Regions from separate parts of the Paenibacillus konkukensis genome, predicted to be linked through region 2. Evidence: a T-box and tRNA genes for the amino acid it is inferred to sense, from the RefSeq annotation. Region 2 holds a T-box; the other regions hold tRNA genes.
What was found. A T-box is a leader RNA that pairs with one kind of tRNA and senses whether it is charged. The one in region 2 lies ahead of SK3146_RS08950 (arginine--tRNA ligase), so its partner is inferred to be a tRNA-Arg.

Region 1 (6,368 bases), 2.2 Mb from region 2:
GTCTTTTTATGAGATAACGCGATTGTCCGCTCCCCTAAGCTCGACCTGCACATCCTGGGGCAGCACTACCGTCACCGTCATCCAAGGATAATAGGAATTCAGCCCTTGTTCCGTTGGAAGCGGCTTAATCTGTACGTACATCGTTTCTCCCGCCGTATGTACCGAAACAACCTGCTCCTTTTGCAGAGGATGAGATGTCTCGCCCGCCTTCAGCCGCTCCCGGAACGTACCGAATACCTGCAGCTCCCGTACGGACGACTTGTCGATTTTGATTCTCGAATCGGCCGACTGGACTACCACTTTTTTCACGCTATCCCCAAGCGCTTCCTTAACGGGCGGAAGATCGCGGGTTTCCTCCGTGGCCCCCAGCATGGAGCGCACTTCCCCAACAAGACCTACGGACGTAAGAAGTGTAAAACCGAGACAGCCGACGCACAGCATCCCTACGAAAAACAAACTCATCATATCGTAATGAATGCGGCTTTCTTCCTTGCGGGAAAAGCTTAAGTAGACGATAATCTCCAATCCGAGCAGCACCAAAATCAGCGGCCACCACGTAATAAACGTATCGAATGCCTCCAGCCCCTTCCACTGGGAAGCAAACAAAATGCAGCCTAATAAAATGAGGGATATTCCCATCGACAGCGTTCCTACGCGCCATTTTTTCATCGTTTTCAGCTCCTTTTATTTTTGCTTCCCAGCAGTAAGCGAAGTCCTCCGCCGATCAAAATAACGGATACAAGGAACGTTTGGAAATATTGATGGAACAGCATCGAAATCCGTTCCTTCGGAAACATCCGGTCCAGCGCGCTTAGCAGCACTTCGTCCAGCAAGTAATAAGCGCCGAGCACCAGCAAAATAATGCCGACCCATTTCTGATGATTAATCAGCCAATCGACGAACGGAATATCTTTAAGCTCCTCGCGGTCTTGCTTGGATATCAGCTGCAGCGCATCGAAAAAGCTGTAAAACCACAAAATAGGGATCAGGAACAGAAAAATCGATAACCGCAGCACATCCATAATGTACACGCATAGCAGGAAGGCCGCCATCAGCTGCAAGCCGCGTTTTTGAAGACCAAGGTACATATGCCCCGCTCCGGGAACGATGGAGAGGAAGGTCGCGATCATTTTGCTTTTACGCCCGTCCTCGCGGCTGTCCTGGAAATCGTCAAAGAACGTTTGATCGATCAGTGTCTCGCCCCGCTGCTTACGGTTGAGCTGCTGAATGCAATCGAACATGGAGTACAGCCAGATGATCGGCAGGATGGCGAGGAAAGCTAGAAATCCCTCTCTATGCGTAAGAATCGCAATGAAAAATACCATCGCTAAACTTCCGAAGAATGCAATGAGGAAGGCGAGCCCGCGCTGCATCAACCCCAGATGAAAATGGCCGAGACCCGGAATAAACGATAACAGAATGGTCAGAAATCGGTCGTTATCTTTGGGCTGAATGACCGTCGCCCTGGTATCTCCCGTATAATACGCCGCATGCGTATTGGTTGCCAGCGGCTCCATGCGGCCTCTGACCAACGTAATGACCATATCGATCATATTAATCAGCCCTACCAACAGCGCCACCACCAGCAGAAAAGCTAAAAACTCCCCGTTATATCGGTATTTCCCCGTAATAACTAGCAGGAACATCAGCAGAACCGGCCCGAAAAAACCGAAGCCGTACAGCACAGCCCGTACGATCCGATTCAAGTATAAGTGTCCCATTCCGGGGATGAAAGATAACAGCAGCGCTGTCATCGGATTTTTAGGTTGCATTATCGTGTTCCCCCTTTGTCCTGTTTATGCTGGATCGCATCCAGCATACCGATGGTTTTCTCCATAATCTGGTGGGATACGGAAGGCCGCGATGATTCCTGCAGCATTCCCGCCGCTTCCACGTTCGTTTCAGCCTTTCCGATTCGGTCTGCTAACGATTGGAAGGCTCCGGTTCCCATCAACAGAATCGTTATAACCGCAGCTACCGTATAATGGAACAGCGGATGCCGGAAGAACGCCGGCGTTTTGGGGCGCCGCTGCCGAACCTCGACAGGCTCGGTTAAAAGAGCCTCTTCCTTGCCGATTTGCCGCATAACCGATTCGGAGATCGTGACGGAAGCTGAATTCGGCAGCTCCGGCAGCTCTTCTCCGGACGATTCCAGACATTGCATATACCGCTCAAGACACTGGTCGCATGAGCCCAGGTGCGCTTCATATTGCAGCTGCTCATCCGCTGATAGCTGCTGCCTTACATATCGGCTCCACTGCTGAATCGTATAATGATTCATCCCCACTCCTCCTCTTTCCAATGCTTGCGAATCCAGTGCTTGGCACGATACAGCTTCGATTCCACCGTCTTCAAGGTAACTCCTTGCTCTACTGCAATTTGTTGATAGCTCTTGTCCTCAATATAAAATGCAACCAGCACATCGCGGTAATTATCCGGCAAATCATCCAGACATTCCCGAACCCGCTGCTGTCTCTGTTTATACAACACTTCATCCTCTACCGTGTTCGCGGAGTCGTCCGGAAGCAGCAGCTCCGGCTCGTCCGTCAACTGCTCCCGTTTACGCTCCAATGCCCGTTTATAATCAATGGCTTTGTTCACGGTAATTCGGGTAATCCACGTCTTAAAGCCTTGATGCTTATATTGAGGGAGAGAAGCATAAATCTTCAACAGCGCTTCCTGCGTCACATCTTCTGCGTCCTTAGTTGAGCGCAGCACCGAAAACGCAACTTGGAACAAATACGGATTGTATTTGTCCATAATGAAGCGAAATGACTGCACATCGCCGGCCAATATGCGTTCAATCCATTCCGTTTCCTCTGAAATGTTCTCCCCCTCCTCTCCTTACTAATAGACGGATGTATCCGCCAAACCACTGCACCTGTTTTCAAAAAAATTTCGTACATTGAAAAAAGCCGCCGGAAGGGCAGCTTCATCAACGGGTCCTATCGTATTTTTTCTCTTTTAAACCGTGTAATCGCCATTCGGTACGCCTGTGCGGTAATAAGGATAATCCATCGACTGCTGAATGCCCTTCGCAACCTCTGCTCCGGCTAGAAGTTCCACGAGGAACAATCCGACATCGATTGAAGCGGCGACGCCTCCCCCAGTGATCATGTTACCGTCCTTGACGATACGGCTGCGCGCTACCTCCTTGCAGTAAGGCTCAAGCAGCTCGTACGCCGTAGGATTGGTAGTGGCACGCTTATCCTCCAGCCAGCCTGCCGCTCCAAGCAACAGCGCCCCGGTACATACGGATACCTTCATAGCGGAATCGCTAGCCGTCTGCAGCCAGGCGATAAATTCAGGATCGTTCCTAAGCTGTCTCGTGGGCATGCCGCCGGGAATGAAAATCATATCGTATTCGGCAAGATCCGGGCTCGTTTTGTTAACGCTAATCGTGACGCCCCGGTCATCCTTAACCTCTTTTGTCGTTGCGCACAAATCCCAAGTAACCTTCTCTTTATATGCGTCAATTCTTGAAAGTCTAGTCACGGCATCGAAGAAACCGTAAAAATCGAGCGTCGTCATTCGATCAAATACGATAAAAGCAATGTTCATGTTAAGCCCTCCTCTTGACCCTTTGAATTATATATATAACGTCCTACGGCAGCGGCAGCTATGACGATAACGGCCGAATATGTAGAATTGGATTCCATTGTATAAGAACAAATCCCCCAAAAGTGACGTGATGCTCTGAAGCTTATTCCGTCCGCATCTAGCTTCAGCTGGATCGGCGTCTAACCATTCCGCTGGGATCGTTCTATGGGTAGACATTACTTTCGGGGGAGCCCCCGGATACCCACAGGAAATTGCTACGCATCATTTCCTAAACAACAAAAAAACCCCTGCATATGCAGAAGATTTGTTATAAACATCATCGTTTTGTGAAAATGGCGCGCCCGATACGATTCGAACGTACGACCTGCAGTTTAGGAAACTGTCGCTCTATCCTGCTGAGCTACGGGCGCGCGGTAAATCTTATTATACCATAGTTCGATGCGGGAAAAAAGGCCGTCTCGAGCCTTTTCACCGAATTCCGACCTACAACTCCGTCAAAATAACGGGCCCCTCCTTGGTAATCGCTACGGTATGCTCGAACTGAGCGGACAAGGAACCGTCCCATGTGCGCGCCGTCCACCCGTCCATTTCCACGAACATTTCATAGCCGCCGGCATTGATCATCGGCTCGATCGTAATGACCATCCCTTCCTTCAGCTTAAAGCCTTTCCCCGGCGTCCCGACATGGGGGAAGGTAGGCTCTTCATGCAGCGACCGTCCGACGCCATGCCCTACCAGATCGCGGACGACGGAGAAGCCTGCTCCTTCCGCATGCTTCTGCACGACATGCATCACATCCCCGATTCTCGCCCCTGCTACCGCCTTAGGAATCGCCAGATCGAGGCATTCTTTCGTCACTCTGACCAGCTTCTCCGCATCGGGAGACAGCTTGCCGACGGCATAAGTCCGGGCCGAATCGGCGATCCATCCGTCGACGCTGCATACGATATCGATTTTGACAATATCCCCGCCGCGTAAAGGGGTGCTGTTGGGAAATCCGTGAGCGATAACATCGTTGATCGACGCGCATGTCGCATAAGGGAATCCTTTGTAGCCTTTGGTTACCTGTTTGGCGCCGTTTTGTACCAAAAACTGCTCGGCAAAATCGTTAATCTCCAGCGTTGTCATTCCGGGCCGAATCATTTGCGCGATTTGTTGATGGCAGCGAGCCAATATGCGTCCCGCTTTGCGAATATATGCGATCTCTTCCGGTGTTTTTAATATGACCATACTGCTTCGCCTCCCGTTATGCTACCATTGTACGCAGCAGGGAGGGAAAGTGACCGTTCCTCATACACGGTCACCCTAAGGAAGTAATACGCCATCTTCACATTTCATAAGCAAAATCAGTTTCCATTTTATTTCCTTCGTGCTAAAATGATGAGAATGCCAGGAATGAGGTGTGGGACAGCGTGTTCGATGATAACAAGCTATTTTTTATTGTATTCGATGAATTTACGATTTCCATTTGCTCAATGCTTGACGATGTATGCGAACAATTAACGTTAGGGGGTCACTATACGGATACGCCGGCGACGAAGAAGCTGCGCAGCAGCTGGTCGTTGAGTGTTTCCACTATTTGTCTGCGAAAAATCCGTAATATAAAAACGACAGCTCCCTGCAGAAGACTGAAGGAGCTGTCGCCGCACGATATTCGATTATATTCAGCCTTCGCCGTTATTGTGCCTGGAATGATTGGCCTGCTTTACTTTTTTCGAACCGGACAAAGGCTCCGTCGGCTGATGGTTCGCCTCGCTGCGTTGTTTTTGTCCGCTTGGAGGGTTGACAGGCTGAGCAATATCTTTAGGCATAGGTTAAACCTCCCTTTAATCCGTTGGTTTATTCGATAAAGTCGCTTCCGGAGTTTGCATAGGTTCGTCATGATTCAGTGCATCTTGGTGGCGGCGGTCATTCGTTTGCTGCTGCAGCTGCTGCGCATGATGACTGTTTACCGCAGTCTGATCGAGGTCTTTGACCACATTTTGCAGATTTTTATCTACACTGCTCTTATTTTTCGTCACAGCCTATCCCTCCGTTGCTTATCTGTCACTTCGTTACAGCGTGAAGCTGCTGAGCGCATTCATGAATATGACGGACGTAATCATCGATAAGCGTTTGAATGATCGTCGTGCGTTCGTCTACGTTACGGCCGTCGCATTCCACATCGACCAGCTCCACTTGCACTTCTCGAGAATCCACATACGTACATTTAAAGTCAAAGCTATAATTCGAGTGCCCGGCCGTAGCAATATGAATGCGAAGCACGTTCGATTCCGCTTCATCTGCCAGTACCTCCGCCCGATCCGATTCGTTCAGCACGGTAGGCAACGTTCTCGACCAAGCTGCCGCCAGCTGCTGCTGGTCTACTGTCAGCGTATCTGTCTTAGCCATCTTATCAACACCTCCACATGTTTAAGGTGCGATTACGCCTCCCTCTTTATGCGCATTGTCGTAAGCAAAAAAAGGAACGGCCGCACGCCGCCATGTCCAGGAAAACCCGGAAGTCCGTAAGCGCTCGGCGGGAAGAAAAGCTGCGAATCACGGCATTTCATTTAAAAAACGCAAAAAAGCTGCGGCATCCTCCAAAGGATACAGCAGCTTTATATACAGCAACAATATGTACTTCGCAACATTCGTCTAAGAATGGCGGAGAGGGTGGGATTCGAACCCACGGTGCCCGCAAAGACACGGCGGTTTTCAAGACCGCTGCCTTAAACCACTCGACCACCTCTCCGGGTGACAAATTGGATTGTATCACACTTGAACAGGCTTTATCAAGCTCTATTTTTTGCTGATCTTCTCCAAAT
Region 2 (6,368 bases):
TTAACCTGGCACGCGTCCGCCGACGTGACCGCTTACCGTATCAAGCGCAGCGAGCAGCCGGGCGGGCCTTACGAGACGATCGGGGAGGTCGGAGCGGCAGCGCTCTCTTATACGGATACCGGGCTAATCCCCGGACACATTTACTATTACGCCGTGGCGGGAGTGAACGCCCAGGGCGAAGGCCCGTTGTCCGCGCAGGTCGCCGCGTCTCCGTCGACGCCTCCGGACTCCCCTTCGGCGGTTACGGCTGTCCCGGGCAATGGCAAAGTGAAGGTGGCTTGGAGTCCGGTGAACGAAGCGGCGGGATATACCGTCAAGCGGTCGGCTTCTCCGACCGGACCGTTTATGCCGATCGCTGCCGGACTTAATGCCCTCGCGCTGGAGGATAGCGGATCGCTGTCGAACGGAACGACCTATTATTATGTCGTTCAGGCGGTTAACGACAGCGGGGTCAGCAGCGACGACTCGGCTCCGGCAAGCGCTACTCCCCGGTCCAGATACCCGCTCGACCCGGCGGGGATAACGGCAAGCTCCGACGACGGCAACAAGCCGCAAGCCTCGGCGGACAACAAGCTGAGCACGCGCTGGGGCGCAAACGGTCAGGGACAGTGGATTCAATACGATTTGGGCGCCGCATCTTCAATCGGTTATTTGGGTATCGCCTGGTACAAAGGAGACGTCCGTTCATCCCGGTTCCATCTCGACGTGTCTAATGACGGACTCGCATGGACAAGGGTATATACGGGCCAGAGCAGCGGTTCTTCCGCCGGATTGGAAGCTGTGCAGCTTCCCGATACGGAAGCGCGCTATATTAAGCTGACCGGCGAAGGCAACTCGGCGACCGCGTATAACGGCATTCAAGAGCTTCAGGTGTATGCGCCCAATCCGAACGGGGCCGTCCTCGAGCCTGTAGCCGAGGAACCGGGTTCTCATGCTCCGACGGCCGTCCCTTATTTGAAAGCGGGGCTGTATAACGCCGATGGAACGCCTCATCTGCTGCCGCAGCCCAATGCGGTGACGGGCCGAACGATCGATGTCGCCGCCGAATACGGCGCCGATCCGGCCGACGGCGAGGACGACCGTCCGGCCATACAGCGGGCTATCGACGAAGCGCAGCCTGGCGATGAGCTGTATTTCCCCAATGGCGTGTATAACTTGAAGACGGCGGCTCCGGGAGATGCGAACTCGAACCTGGTGCTGAAAAGCGGCGTCAATCTGCGGGGGGAAAGTCAGGAAGGGACGATCTTGATTTCCGATTTCGACAATCGGGCCGGTTCTTCGCTGACCGGAAGCAACAGCCGCGTCATGGCGGCGATCAACAAGAACGGCATCGTCATCTCCAACCTGACGATCAGCTCCTCTTGGACGGGTGCTTATCCGACCGACACGACGGTTTCCAGCCCGGAGCGCGGCGGGCCGAAATCCGGCATTTACATTGACGACAGCTCTTCCGGCACTACGAATACGAATAACGAGCCGCATAACATCGTGGTCGACCATGTGACGGTGGAGAAGTACGAGCGGCTCGGCGTGAGGATCAGCAAAGCTCACGATGTCGTCGTCCAGCATTCGCTCTTCCGCAACGCTACGGATATCGGAGGCGGCGGGGCCGGCTACGGCGTAGATATTCAAGGGGTGTTTAAGGAAGACCGGCTCGGATATTATAACGACTCCCGCTGGAACGTGGTGCAGAACAATTTATTTGACGGCACGAATGCGCTGCGTCACGGAGCGCTGCTGCAGGCTTATACGCATAATAACGTCGTTAGAGACAACACGTTTACCGGGACGGCGCTGGATGCGATCGATTTGCACGGCGAGGACGAATATTTGAACGAAGTATATGGCAATACGGTGACGGGTGTTTGGCACGGCGGAGGAATCGGCGTAGGCAATACCGGCGGTTCGTCTCCGAGCAATCACGACGCATCCGGCCCGTACAATTACATTCACGACAATGTGATCCGCAATTCGCTGCGCGGCATTCAATTAATGATGGGCTCGCCCGATACGATTGTCGAGAACAATCTGATCGAGTTCGATCCCGAGCTGGAACCGACGCGGGAGTTCGTTACGGATGACGGCATCGAAGTGCTGAATGCGCCGAGAACGATCATAAGAAATAACGTCATCCGCGGTTTCTCGGGGCCGAGTTCGAGAGGCATCGTCGTGATGCGGGATGCGGGGGACAAAAACAACGGCCATGTCGGAGCCGGAGACCCGGCCGATGTTTGGATCGCCGGCAATACGGTAACGGGCAACCGGACCGGCGTTCAGATCGATGCGGGTACGGGGATCGTTCTTGAGGACAATGAGATTGCGGGCAACATCGCCGCGGATTTGCTGGTGAATTCTGCGGTACAGGCCGTGTTCGACCGGCAGGCAGCCGCCGCGGAAGACGCTTGGGCCGACCGCTCCCGGCCGGATGCGAATTTCGGCGCGGGAGACTCGAACGACGCGCAAAACTTCCGGATGACGACGAGTCCGGACGGAACCGCGGCTTCGATCGCCTATTATAAGTTCAACGTGCCTGCAGTCGGCGGCATCGCCTCCGCGCAGCTGCGGCTAAGCGGCAGACTGACCGACGCCAATCCCGGGGACGATGCATACCGATTCGACGTATACGGACTTTCGGACGCTTCATGGAGCGAGAGCGGCTTAACTTGGAACGCATCGCCCAATCATGCCGCCGGCGGGACGCAGGTGACCGGCATCGGCTCGACGGCAGTCTACTTGGGAAGCATCACTGTCACAGGCAATACGATCCAGGCTTACTCGCTGTCCTCGCAGGAGCTGACCGATTATGTGAACGGCCGGCGGGGCGGCCAAGCTTCGATTCTGGTCGCCGATACCGAGGGGCAGAATGCGGAAGCGGAGCTGTATTCCCGCGAGAAAGTATATGAGACGCTGCGTCCGGCACTGATGCTGCAAACATCCGGGCAGCCGTAAACGGCAGGGATCGAGGTCGAGCCGGGGGAGGAACTGGCTGCGAGCCTCACAATGCGCCGCCGTCTCGTCGGCGGAAGGAGCCATGGTTCGTCCTCAGGCACTGCAGCGAAATGCTGACGGATAACCTTGCTGGAATGCCGCTTGACATGGAAACCTTTTTCCAGTATAACTACTATAAAGTATAGAAAGACGATGTTTCACGGCATATTCGAATATTGATGAACGGGAGAGTAATTCCGACCGACAGTCGCAGCGAGCCGGGTTAGTGCAAGCCGGTACGAAGGATCGGAATGAAGCGGACCCGGGAAATGGTTGGCCGAAACGGCGGTTTATGGCGGCGTAGGCGAACCCGGTACGAGACCGTTATCGCTAATGAGCGGCCGATTCGCATGCTAATGCGGATGGGCACTTAGAGTGGCACCGCGGGAACTTCAGGCTCTCGTCTCTTACAAGGAGACGGGGGCTTTTTTGCTTTTGCCGGAATCGGCCGGCGCTTATCCGCTGGCACTATCATCCTAAACGGAGGGAACACAGATGATCAGAAATATAATTGTTTCGTCGGTAGAACGTATTGTTAGCGAGCTATGGGAGACCTCCGGGAGGGAACGGCCCGCAGGCGTGAAGGTTTCCGTGGAACGCCCCGCTCATTCTGAGCACGGCGATTACAGCGTCAATGCCGCGATGCTGCTGGCCAAACCGCTCAAGCGGTCTCCGCAGTCGATAGCTTCGGAGATCAGGGAGAAGCTGATGAACGATGCCGCAGCCGAACCGCACTTTCACAAAATCGAGACGGCTGGCCCCGGTTTTCTCAATTTCTATGTCAACTGGGCGAAGTGGAGCGCTCCGGGAGCGTCATCCGAGAAGATTCAGCGGAAAAAGGAGAAAGTCATCATTGAGCATACGTCGATCAATCCGAACAAATCGGCGCATGTCGGCCATCTGCGCAATTCCTGCATCGGCGATACGATCGCCCGTATGATGAAACGCAGCGGTTATACGGTCGAGGTGCACAATTATATCGACGATTTGGGCAACCAACTGGCCGACACGGTCGTCGGACTGCTCCATACCGGCAACGCGGGAAATTACGCCCGGTTCGGCGATTTTTGCTGGGACACGTATGCCAAGATCAACCGCGAGTACGGGAAGCGACCGGAGCTTTTGCAGAAGCGGGCCGAGGTGCTTCACGAGCTGGAGCGGGGCCATACGAATACCGCCTGGCTGGGGCTTCTTGTTGCGGAACGAATCGTCCGCGAGCATCTGGAGGAAATGAAGCAGTTCGGCATCCGGTACGACGTGCTCGTGTGGGAAAGCAGCATCGTGAAGGAAGGCTTCTGGGACAGCGCATTCGAGCTGCTTCGAACGACGCCGATTTTCCGCCGGGAAACTGCCGGGAAGCTGGCAGGCTGCTGGGTGCTGAAGCAGGAGGATGCGGCCGGGAGCGAAGCGGAATTTCAGGCTGATAAAGTGCTTGTCCGTTCCAATGGCATTTTGACGTACACGGCCAAAGATATTGCCTATCATTTGTGGAAGTTCGGCGTATTGGGCCGTGATTTCCGCTACAAAAAGTTCGGCGAAGGGCTATGGTCGACCGATTCCGAGGGGACCCGGAAAAAGCTGGGCGCGGCGGATATGGTCGTTAACGTCATCGATCATAGGCAGAAATATCCACAAGCGATGGTCAGGCAGTCGCTTGCCGCGCTCGGGCTGGAGAAGCAAGCGGCGCAGCTGAGGCACGTCAGCTACGGCGTCGTCTCGCTCAGCAGGGATACGGCGGCGGGACTCGGCGTGGACGTATCGGAAGGCAAGCATGCCTATCCGATGTCGGGCCGCCAAGGGATCGGCATTCAAGCGGCGGATTTGCTCCGCCGGATGGAGGAGGCGATCGAGGCGAAGCGCTCCCGCAAAGCGGGTCTGTCCAGCCGGACGATCGCCGCCGCGGCGATCCGTTACTACTTGCTGAGGTTTCATCTGCAAACCGAGGTTGTATTCGATCTGGCGCAGGCGACCGAAATATCGGGCAATACGGGCGTTTATTTATTGTACGCGCACGCGAGAGGATGCAGCATTCTCGATAAAGCCGGCAGCGAAGCAGAGGCTATCACGGCGAATGTGCCGGAAAGAGAGCGAATGCATCCGCAGGAGCTCAGCCTTATCAGACAGCTGGCTTACTGGCCTGAGACGCTGGAGGCGGCGGCCGGGGAGCTGTCGCCGAATACGATTTGCGCGTATGCGCATGAATTGTCGACGCTATTCAACCATTTTTACGCCTCGTGCCCGATTTTGAAGTCGGAAGGCGAAGAGAGAACGTTTCGCCTGTGGCTGACGGCGCGTTTCCAAGCGACGTTGAAGGACGCGCTCGAGGTGCTCGGCCTGCCCGCCCCGAGAAGAATGTGATACTGGGTGCCTGACTAACAACTGGCTCTGGACGAAACGGCCGGAAAAGAGTAACATAACAGTGGGCTGAAACAATCGGTCCTCTGATCTCGTATATATAAGATATACTCGTAAATAGTAAGATATTATTGAAATAAGACGGGCATGCTAAGGAGGTGAATGCATTGTTCGAGCTGCAGGATGTGCTCATTCACGAACTGCTGCCGTATTTATTTTCTATCGGGATTATTTGTTCGTTCAGCTATGTGTACCGTATTTTTCTGCATGACGGCGTCCATCTGGACTGGATTCGCAATGAGCATCCGTCGATGCCGCCGCTTCCGCGGCCCCGGTTGCGGCAAACCCGCCGCGACGTTCATCACGGATTAACGCGCAGAGTGAAGCGGAAGGAAGCGCCGGACGGCGAATCCGGTGACTGCCGCCCCTCGTTGGAGAGTTACTTTTTATCCAAACGAGGAGGATGTTTATGGCAAAGAAGAACAATGGATTCACCCGGTTTAAAATTATCGGCTTACTAACGGCGCTGGCCGTGCTGCTCATCGTCAGCGGATGCGGGGTTAGCGGACCGAACGCCAAGATCGACGCGAGCACGCCGGGCATGTTTAATCATTATATTGTGTATCCTTTTTCTTATTTGATTCAGCATTTGGCTACTTTTTTTGACGGGAGCTACGGCCTCGGGCTGATCGTTCTGACGCTGATGGTCCGCTTGGTGCTGCTGCCGCTCATGATGAGACAGTACCGCAGCCAGCATATGATGAAACAGAAAATGAACGCCCTTCAGCCGGAGCTTAAGCAGCTGCAGGACAAGTATAAAGATAAGAACGACGCGGAATCGAAGACGAAGCTCCAGCAGGAGACGATGCAGCTGTATCAGAAGCATCAGGTGAACCCGCTGGCGGTAGGCTGTCTGCCGATGCTGATTCAGCTGCCGATATTATCGGGGCTGTATTACGCGATCAAGCTGACGCCGGAGCTGGCGGATCATTCGTTCTTATGGTTTCAGCTCGGCAAGCCGGATA
Region 3 (6,368 bases), 2.3 Mb from region 2:
CGCACCGTTTCAAAATCGGTAACCTCCTGCCCCGACAGCAATCGCTCCATCAGCTGCGCCGCTTCCTCTTGCTTATCCTCCGGAATAATGCAAAGCGGCTTGCCTACGATTTCCTCGACGCCAAAACCGTATATTTTCTCAAAAGCATGATTGACCTGCAGCACGTTAAACTGTAAATCGATGACGTCGATCGCATCGGAAGTATTCGTAATAAGAGACTCCAGCATTTCTTTGGTTGTCAGCAAGTCCTCTTCCGCCCGTTTGCGCTCGGTGATATCGATACAGGAAGCGATAACCTCTACGACCTGCTCATCTCTTTTAATAGGCCGCAGCGAGGCGATGTATGTAATTTGGTTAATCTGGCCTTCGTACAGCACATGCTCTTCGCCGCTCCACGCTCGTTCGTAGTAGCGCTCCTTCACCTCGGCGATATCCGCGGAAACAAACTCGCTCAGCTCCTTGCCGACCACCTTCTCCGGCGTCAGCCCGAGGCGGAATACGAGCTCCCCGTCGCACAGCGTATGAATGAAGCGGCCGTCGAGCTTTTTGAATTTAAAGGTCATTCCCTGCTGCTTGCGCACCACATCCTGCAGATCCTGCTGCAGCACGGCCAAAGATTCCTTCGTCTTCTTCAATTCGGTGATGTCCCGGGCTATGATATAAAATCCGACGATGCGCCCGTCCACAATGATAGGCACGTCCTTGGCCCCCAAATAAACTTGATGGCCCATCTTATGAGTCAGCGCGATTTCCGTATTAAGCTGCTCTCCGTCCGTACCGTTCTGGAAAATATGCAGCTGGTCCTTTTCGCCGGCAATAATCGATTTGAACGACGTATGCAGCAGCTCGGAAGCCTCGTACCCGATGATTTTCTCCATGGCGGGATTCAGCCCGTCGATCCGGCCCTCCATATCCAGAGAGCAAATCCCGGCAGGGTTGTACTCGATCAGCGATTTGTATTTTTGTTCTAATTGCTTGCGGGAGCTAATATCTTGAATTTGTGCAATCGTGCAGAGCGGCTTTCCCTGAGGAGAGCGAACGAGCGATACATGAAGCAGAATCCAGATCACTTTGCCCGTTTTATGAAAAAAACGCTTTTCCATCTGAAAGCTTACCCAATCTCCAGACAGCAGCCGTCTCATATGTTCAAGATTTAATTCCAGATCGTCGGGATGCGTCAAGCTTTGATAATCCGTCGATAACAGCTCTTGTTCCGAATAACCGATAATTCCGCATAGGGAGCGGTTCACTTTGAGCCATCTTCCGTTCAGATCGATCAATGCCATTCCGATTGCAGCATAATCAAACGCATTACGGAACAGCGTGTCATTGACGTGTAGAGACGGTTCCAGCGATAAGGCCGTCTTATCCGTCCAATCTTGTTCCTTTTGCGGTTCATTCATGGCATGTACCTCTTTTATCCGGTTATTTTACTATATTACTACATTATCTTCTTCAAATAATGTGCTTTTCCTCCTAACTATTTTTATAAAGTTACAACATCTGTCAAACTATGGCAGGTATAATTTTATTATCCAAAGGAGTGATTGTATTGAACTCTGAACTGACTAATCCGACCCAAGGAAGTTATGTCCCCCCTGCGTCGGCGCAAGCGCCTGTAGTCTCTGTGAAGCATTGGATCTTGACCTTCATCTTATGCGCCATTCCCATCGTAAACATCATTATGCTGTTCGTATGGGCCTTCGGAGATCATACCAATCCCAACAAAAAAAATTACGCCAGAGCCTCCTTGCTCCTTGCCGTTATCGTCATCGTCCTCTACATTATATTTTTCCTTCTCATCTTCCTGATTTTCGGAATCGGCGCGGCTTCGCATTTTCCCGGAACTCAAATTTGAGTAAATTCGCATAAAGTGTTTGAGCGAGAGAGACATTAACGAACGTAACTACAATTTAATCGAAGGCGGCGATTCCATTTATGTCTCCCCAATCGTCTCAACGCTCGACCGCTAAGCAAGGGCAATCGGTCACCAAAGAACAATTAAACGATGTGTATGCGGCGGGAACCAGCGACGGTGTCGTGCAGCTTGAGAACGGCACGATGGATGTCTCCGGCAGCGAATCCGGCGAAGCTAAGCGAAATGAGAACCAATGAATACCTCCTCCTCGATCGTGACATACTAGTATGCAGATGAACGAGGAGGTGATTTCGAATGGCTGAGAATCAAAACGACGCGGTTCAGCACGGTCTGAACGCCGCCAAAGCTAGCGCTGAGGATGCTGAACAGCAGCAGCAAGTAGAACAATTATCTTCCCTGCTGCAAAACAACGCAGAGAATGCAAATGCTACCTCCTCTGCTGTTAACGAAAACGAGTCTGATTTGAGCGAATAAATCATTGCCCCGGCAAGCCTGGAGCTTGCGAGAGGCTGAAAAAGAAAAAAACTGATTTCGCATGATGCGAAATCAGTTTTTTTGACGTGCCCTGAGAGATTCGAACTCCCGGCCTTTTGATTCGTAGTCAAACGCTCTATCCAGCTGAGCTAAGGGCACATAAGTTCATTTGCTTATTGTAACATATAAGAAATGGTTGTCAAGGCCGGTACGCGTTCGTCGTCCAACATTGGGAAACCGGAATGGCCCATAGCGCGTACCGAAAATCGGGCTTTAGGCAGGTTCAGGCGATATGCCGACATATCGCCTGGAATAAATCCGCTGGCCAGTTTCACTCATGCGGAAGAGAGACGCCTCTCCTTGAAAGCAAGCAATGATTGGCCGTCTTGTTCATATCCGTGCTTGCAATTGGATCACGCTGTACCGCCAAAAGCCCGTACCTTCCCTGCGCTGACGAGCAAATATCCCGGAAACAGCCGCTGTTCTTCTGCCGGCAGCGTCTCATACCATTGCCGTATCGCTTGCTTGACCGGCTGCGCCTCCGGTATATAATCCAGAAAGTCCAAACTATTGAGAAATCCGATATTCGTTTCTCCGATCCATTCGATGCCGCTCCTCCGGAATTCGTCTTCGACGGTCAGCACCGGCTCCTCGATACCGTACATCCACGTCCCTTGACGCTCGCCATACGCTTTGCCGGCGCGATACGGCAAACATTTGGCATAAGGAGTTAGCGTAACGACCATGCCTCCGGGCCGGGTCACCCTGGCCATTTCGCGCAGAATGGCTACCTTCTCATCCGAAGTAAAATGCTCCAGCACCCCCGCATTCCAGGTAAGATCGTTGCTCTGCCCGGACACCTCCATGCATCGGATGTCCGACAACACGAAGCTCCCTTCGCAGCCTGCACTGCGAAACGCGGCCCTGCTGTTGGCGAGAGCTTTTTCCGAGTAATCGACCAATGTCACGCGCGCTCCCTCTCCGGCCAGACGCAGCGAAATTTTGCCGCTTCCCGAGCCCGCCTCCAGTATATCCTTGTCGCGGAAATCGCCGGCCAGCTCCCGCATCGTTTCATATATGGATTGACTGAGCGGGTCCCACGAATACGAAACATTCCCCGACCAAATCCCGTCCCACACTTTCTTCTGCTGGTCAGACATCCTTTCACTCCCGTCCGTTGCCCTGCGGCACGAATTTTTGCAGCAGCTGCTCGAATACCTTCGAGTTCGGATAAAGCGCCGACAGCTGCTCCAGCCCGTAAGCGCCGTACTTTTGAAATAAGCCTGTTTCATTTAACGTAAAATCCGCATGTCTGTCAGGCAGCGACATTCTTTGCGCCATCGTGGCGTGATACACCCATGAATGCAAGCAGCATTTCGGCTTCCACCGATTCCGCGTTCCCATATAAAAGGAGTAGCCGACGAGCAAGCTGTCGTCCTCATACCCCTGCTTCCCTTTCATAAACCGGGTGTCGTACCCGCCCACTTCGCGCAGAGCGGCGGACTTGTGAACGACGGGATGCACGAAGCCTTCTCTGATCTCGTTCCTCGATAAGCTCTCCAAATACGCGATCAATTCGTCCGTCTGTTGCGGCACCGTGCCGTACAGGCCGAGAGGCTGCAGCTCGCCGCCGGACGTCAGTATGCCCGGACAAACTAAGGGATCGTCGGAAGATTCCAAATATGCGATGAGCGGCACATGCCAATTTCTAGGAAATGCCATATCGACATGAATTTCAGAAATATAGGGCACTTCCTTAAATCGATCCCAAACGTAGCGGAAACAGCTCTGCCTCGCTTGCGCGATCCCGACATTGGCGCCGTCGCCCAGTATAACGGGAGCCAAGCCGAATGCGCCGAACAGCCCGGACAGCTGCGCATTGCTTAAGCCGCCCTGATTATATACGACAAGCGTGTGATCGTCGGACGCCCGCAAGCTTTCGGCCGCACGGCGCAGCATCGCAACATCGTAACCGAGCGCATCGTCGCTGCGGATCAGCAGCGGCATCGTATGAATGATGTTCAAAGACAACGTTTGCACCCTCCCAAGGACCCGATTATTCCATCCACTCGATCAAATTCGGATTTTCATCCAGAATCGACATGTACTGTTCTTTCCACCCGAACTTGGCATCGGGATCGAGCTTCAAGTACCGTTCATACTTTTCCCGCCGGTGACTGGATTCGGACCAGCCCAGATGCTTCAACCGCAAGTCGGATAAACGATGAGGGAGTGCAAAGATGTTCTCCGGAAATCTGCCGCAGTGCTGCTGCGTTTCCTTCCACGTGTACGTTCTGTCGCTCCGGTAACGAAGCAAGAACGGACGGTAAAAAAAGTGCGACCGCCATAAATGGTCTTCCCGGTAATGCGTCGCATTCCAGAAATCATACAGCCGAAAGCAAAACAAATCGGTACCGGAGTCCTCGATCAACCGGCGGACGCTGTCGGCAAATTTTCGCTCGAATATTTCGTCCGCGTCCAGATTCAGAATCCAATCCGGATTCGTTGCCAGCGTCTCCTCCCATTGCTGCTTGCGCAATTCGATCTCATTGCTGAATTTGGATTGCTCATTCCGGATGAGCTTTACAGGGATTCCATGCAGCATTTCGAGACAAAGCTCGGCCGTACCGTCCGTACTGCCGTCATCGATAATTACCGCCTCGTCGATATATTTCCGATGCTCCGACAACGCCTCTTTCAGAAACCGGTCCGCTTCATTTTTAACGACCATGGATAATGTCAATTTCTGCGTCCGCCTCACCTCCGTACCCAGGAAGGCGGGAAGCGGATTACGGTCGCCGGCTGCAATCCCAGCTTCCCTCTTGAACGCTTCCACTCGTTCCAAATCGGAATCCCTATACAAATGCAGCGCAGGATAATGCGTGTCGACGAATAACGAAAATCCGAGAGCCGCTGCCCGAATGCAAAAGTGCCGGTCCTCCCCCAGAAGGAGAGGTTTTTAATCGGCTTGAAATGGACACCGGACAACAGGGCATGCCGGCTGATTAACGTGCAAGCGCCCAAGCCGCCCACCTCATAGATCCCCGGAATCCTTAGCTTGGCGATAAATGCAGCCGTACGCGCGGCGATGTCCTCGCTGCTCAGATACTCTCCCGGCCGATATTCCCACAGCTTATATTCGTCATGAAGCCATACTTGAGGCTGCATGGAAGCGCCTGGCTGCCACCGGGTCCAGAAAATTTCCGAGACGATATCTTTCCCCGCTGCTGCCAAATGTTCGATCGTATCCGGGTGCAAAACCAAATCGGAATCGATCAAAAATAAGTAATCGTACTGGAGATTCACTGCATGCTCAATCATTGCGTTTTTAAATTCGGCAACCTTCCATATTAAAGTGTCGTGCCATACATGCGTCGTTTCGTTGCACTCATAATTGTTTCTCTGGTCCGAATAAATGATGAACACCCGCTTGGCATCCTCGACAAACCGGTGAAGAAGCTCCGTTGATTGCGGGTCTTCGTTATCGTCGACGAAAAGATAAGAGAGCTCGACGTTTTCCTGCTTAAGACGAAGCAGCGAACTTAAAAATTCGTGCAAAATCGCCGGCTTCTGATGAATCGGACTGCCGACCAACACCTTTTTTTTACTTTCCGTCATATGCTTCTCCTCGGCCTATCGATTCGCTGTTTTTCAGTACGCCTTCCAAATACGATTTGTTATGCAGTATGCTCCGGTCTTTGGGCCGGTAGCGGCGCGCCCGCTCGTTATGCAGATAAGCCAGCTTGTATTCGCCGATTCGATCGTAACACAAGCACAGCTGCAAATGAGGAAGCCAGGTTGAGCATGCCTCGTTACGAAAACCCATCTGCTGCTCCGACGGTTCGAACAATGTGGCCAGGTTATACCAGAAGATCGCGGTTTGAAATTCTTGTTTGTTCAAAAAGTGGTAGCCCAGCCGACAGCAAAATTCAGGACGCGGGCGGTCATATCGAAAAGAGCGTAATGCGGATTCGAATTCCAGCTGCTCATTTCCGAGCTGATGATAGCAGTCCGC

Region 1: it encodes a tRNA-Arg, which carries the amino acid that the T-box ahead of SK3146_RS08950 (arginine--tRNA ligase) is inferred to sense. The anticodon was not compared.
Region 3: it encodes a tRNA-Arg, which carries the amino acid that the T-box ahead of SK3146_RS08950 (arginine--tRNA ligase) is inferred to sense. The anticodon was not compared.

The regions. Positions count from the first base shown of each region.
Region 1 is NZ_CP027059.1:4,309,099-4,315,466, forward strand. Features, by position in the region: gene SK3146_RS18545 (LiaF transmembrane domain-containing protein) at 7-669, opposite strand; gene SK3146_RS18550 (hypothetical protein) at 675-1,772, opposite strand; gene SK3146_RS18555 (anti-sigma factor) at 1,772-2,281, opposite strand; gene SK3146_RS18560 (RNA polymerase sigma factor) at 2,278-2,781, opposite strand; gene SK3146_RS18565 (DJ-1/PfpI family protein) at 2,965-3,561, opposite strand; tRNA gene SK3146_RS18570 (tRNA-Arg) at 3,895-3,971, opposite strand; gene map (type I methionyl aminopeptidase) at 4,045-4,791, opposite strand; gene SK3146_RS18580 (small acid-soluble spore protein P) at 5,226-5,372, opposite strand; gene SK3146_RS18585 (hypothetical protein) at 5,388-5,582, opposite strand; gene SK3146_RS18590 (hypothetical protein) at 5,608-5,952, opposite strand; tRNA gene SK3146_RS18595 (tRNA-Ser) at 6,206-6,295, opposite strand; gene serS (serine--tRNA ligase) at 6,343-6,368, opposite strand, start outside.
Region 2 is NZ_CP027059.1:2,070,604-2,076,971, reverse strand. Features, by position in the region: gene SK3146_RS08955 (discoidin domain-containing protein) at 1-2,949, shown strand, start outside; T-box leader at 3,159-3,399, shown strand; gene SK3146_RS08950 (arginine--tRNA ligase) at 3,484-5,346, shown strand; gene SK3146_RS08945 (hypothetical protein) at 5,511-5,864, shown strand; gene yidC (membrane protein insertase YidC) at 5,813-6,368, shown strand, end outside.
Region 3 is NZ_CP027059.1:7,698,055-7,704,422, reverse strand. Features, by position in the region: gene SK3146_RS33750 (PAS domain S-box protein) at 1-1,403, opposite strand, end outside; gene SK3146_RS33745 (hypothetical protein) at 1,553-1,858, shown strand; gene SK3146_RS33740 (DUF4025 domain-containing protein) at 1,939-2,115, shown strand; gene SK3146_RS33735 (hypothetical protein) at 2,174-2,353, shown strand; tRNA gene SK3146_RS33730 (tRNA-Arg) at 2,439-2,512, opposite strand; gene SK3146_RS33725 (hypothetical protein) at 2,527-2,688, opposite strand; gene SK3146_RS33720 (class I SAM-dependent methyltransferase) at 2,767-3,513, opposite strand; gene SK3146_RS33715 (hypothetical protein) at 3,518-4,384, opposite strand; gene SK3146_RS35210 (glycosyltransferase) at 4,410-5,096, opposite strand; gene SK3146_RS35205 (glycosyltransferase family 2 protein) at 5,111-5,971, opposite strand; gene SK3146_RS33705 (tetratricopeptide repeat-containing glycosyltransferase family 2 protein) at 5,958-6,368, opposite strand, start outside.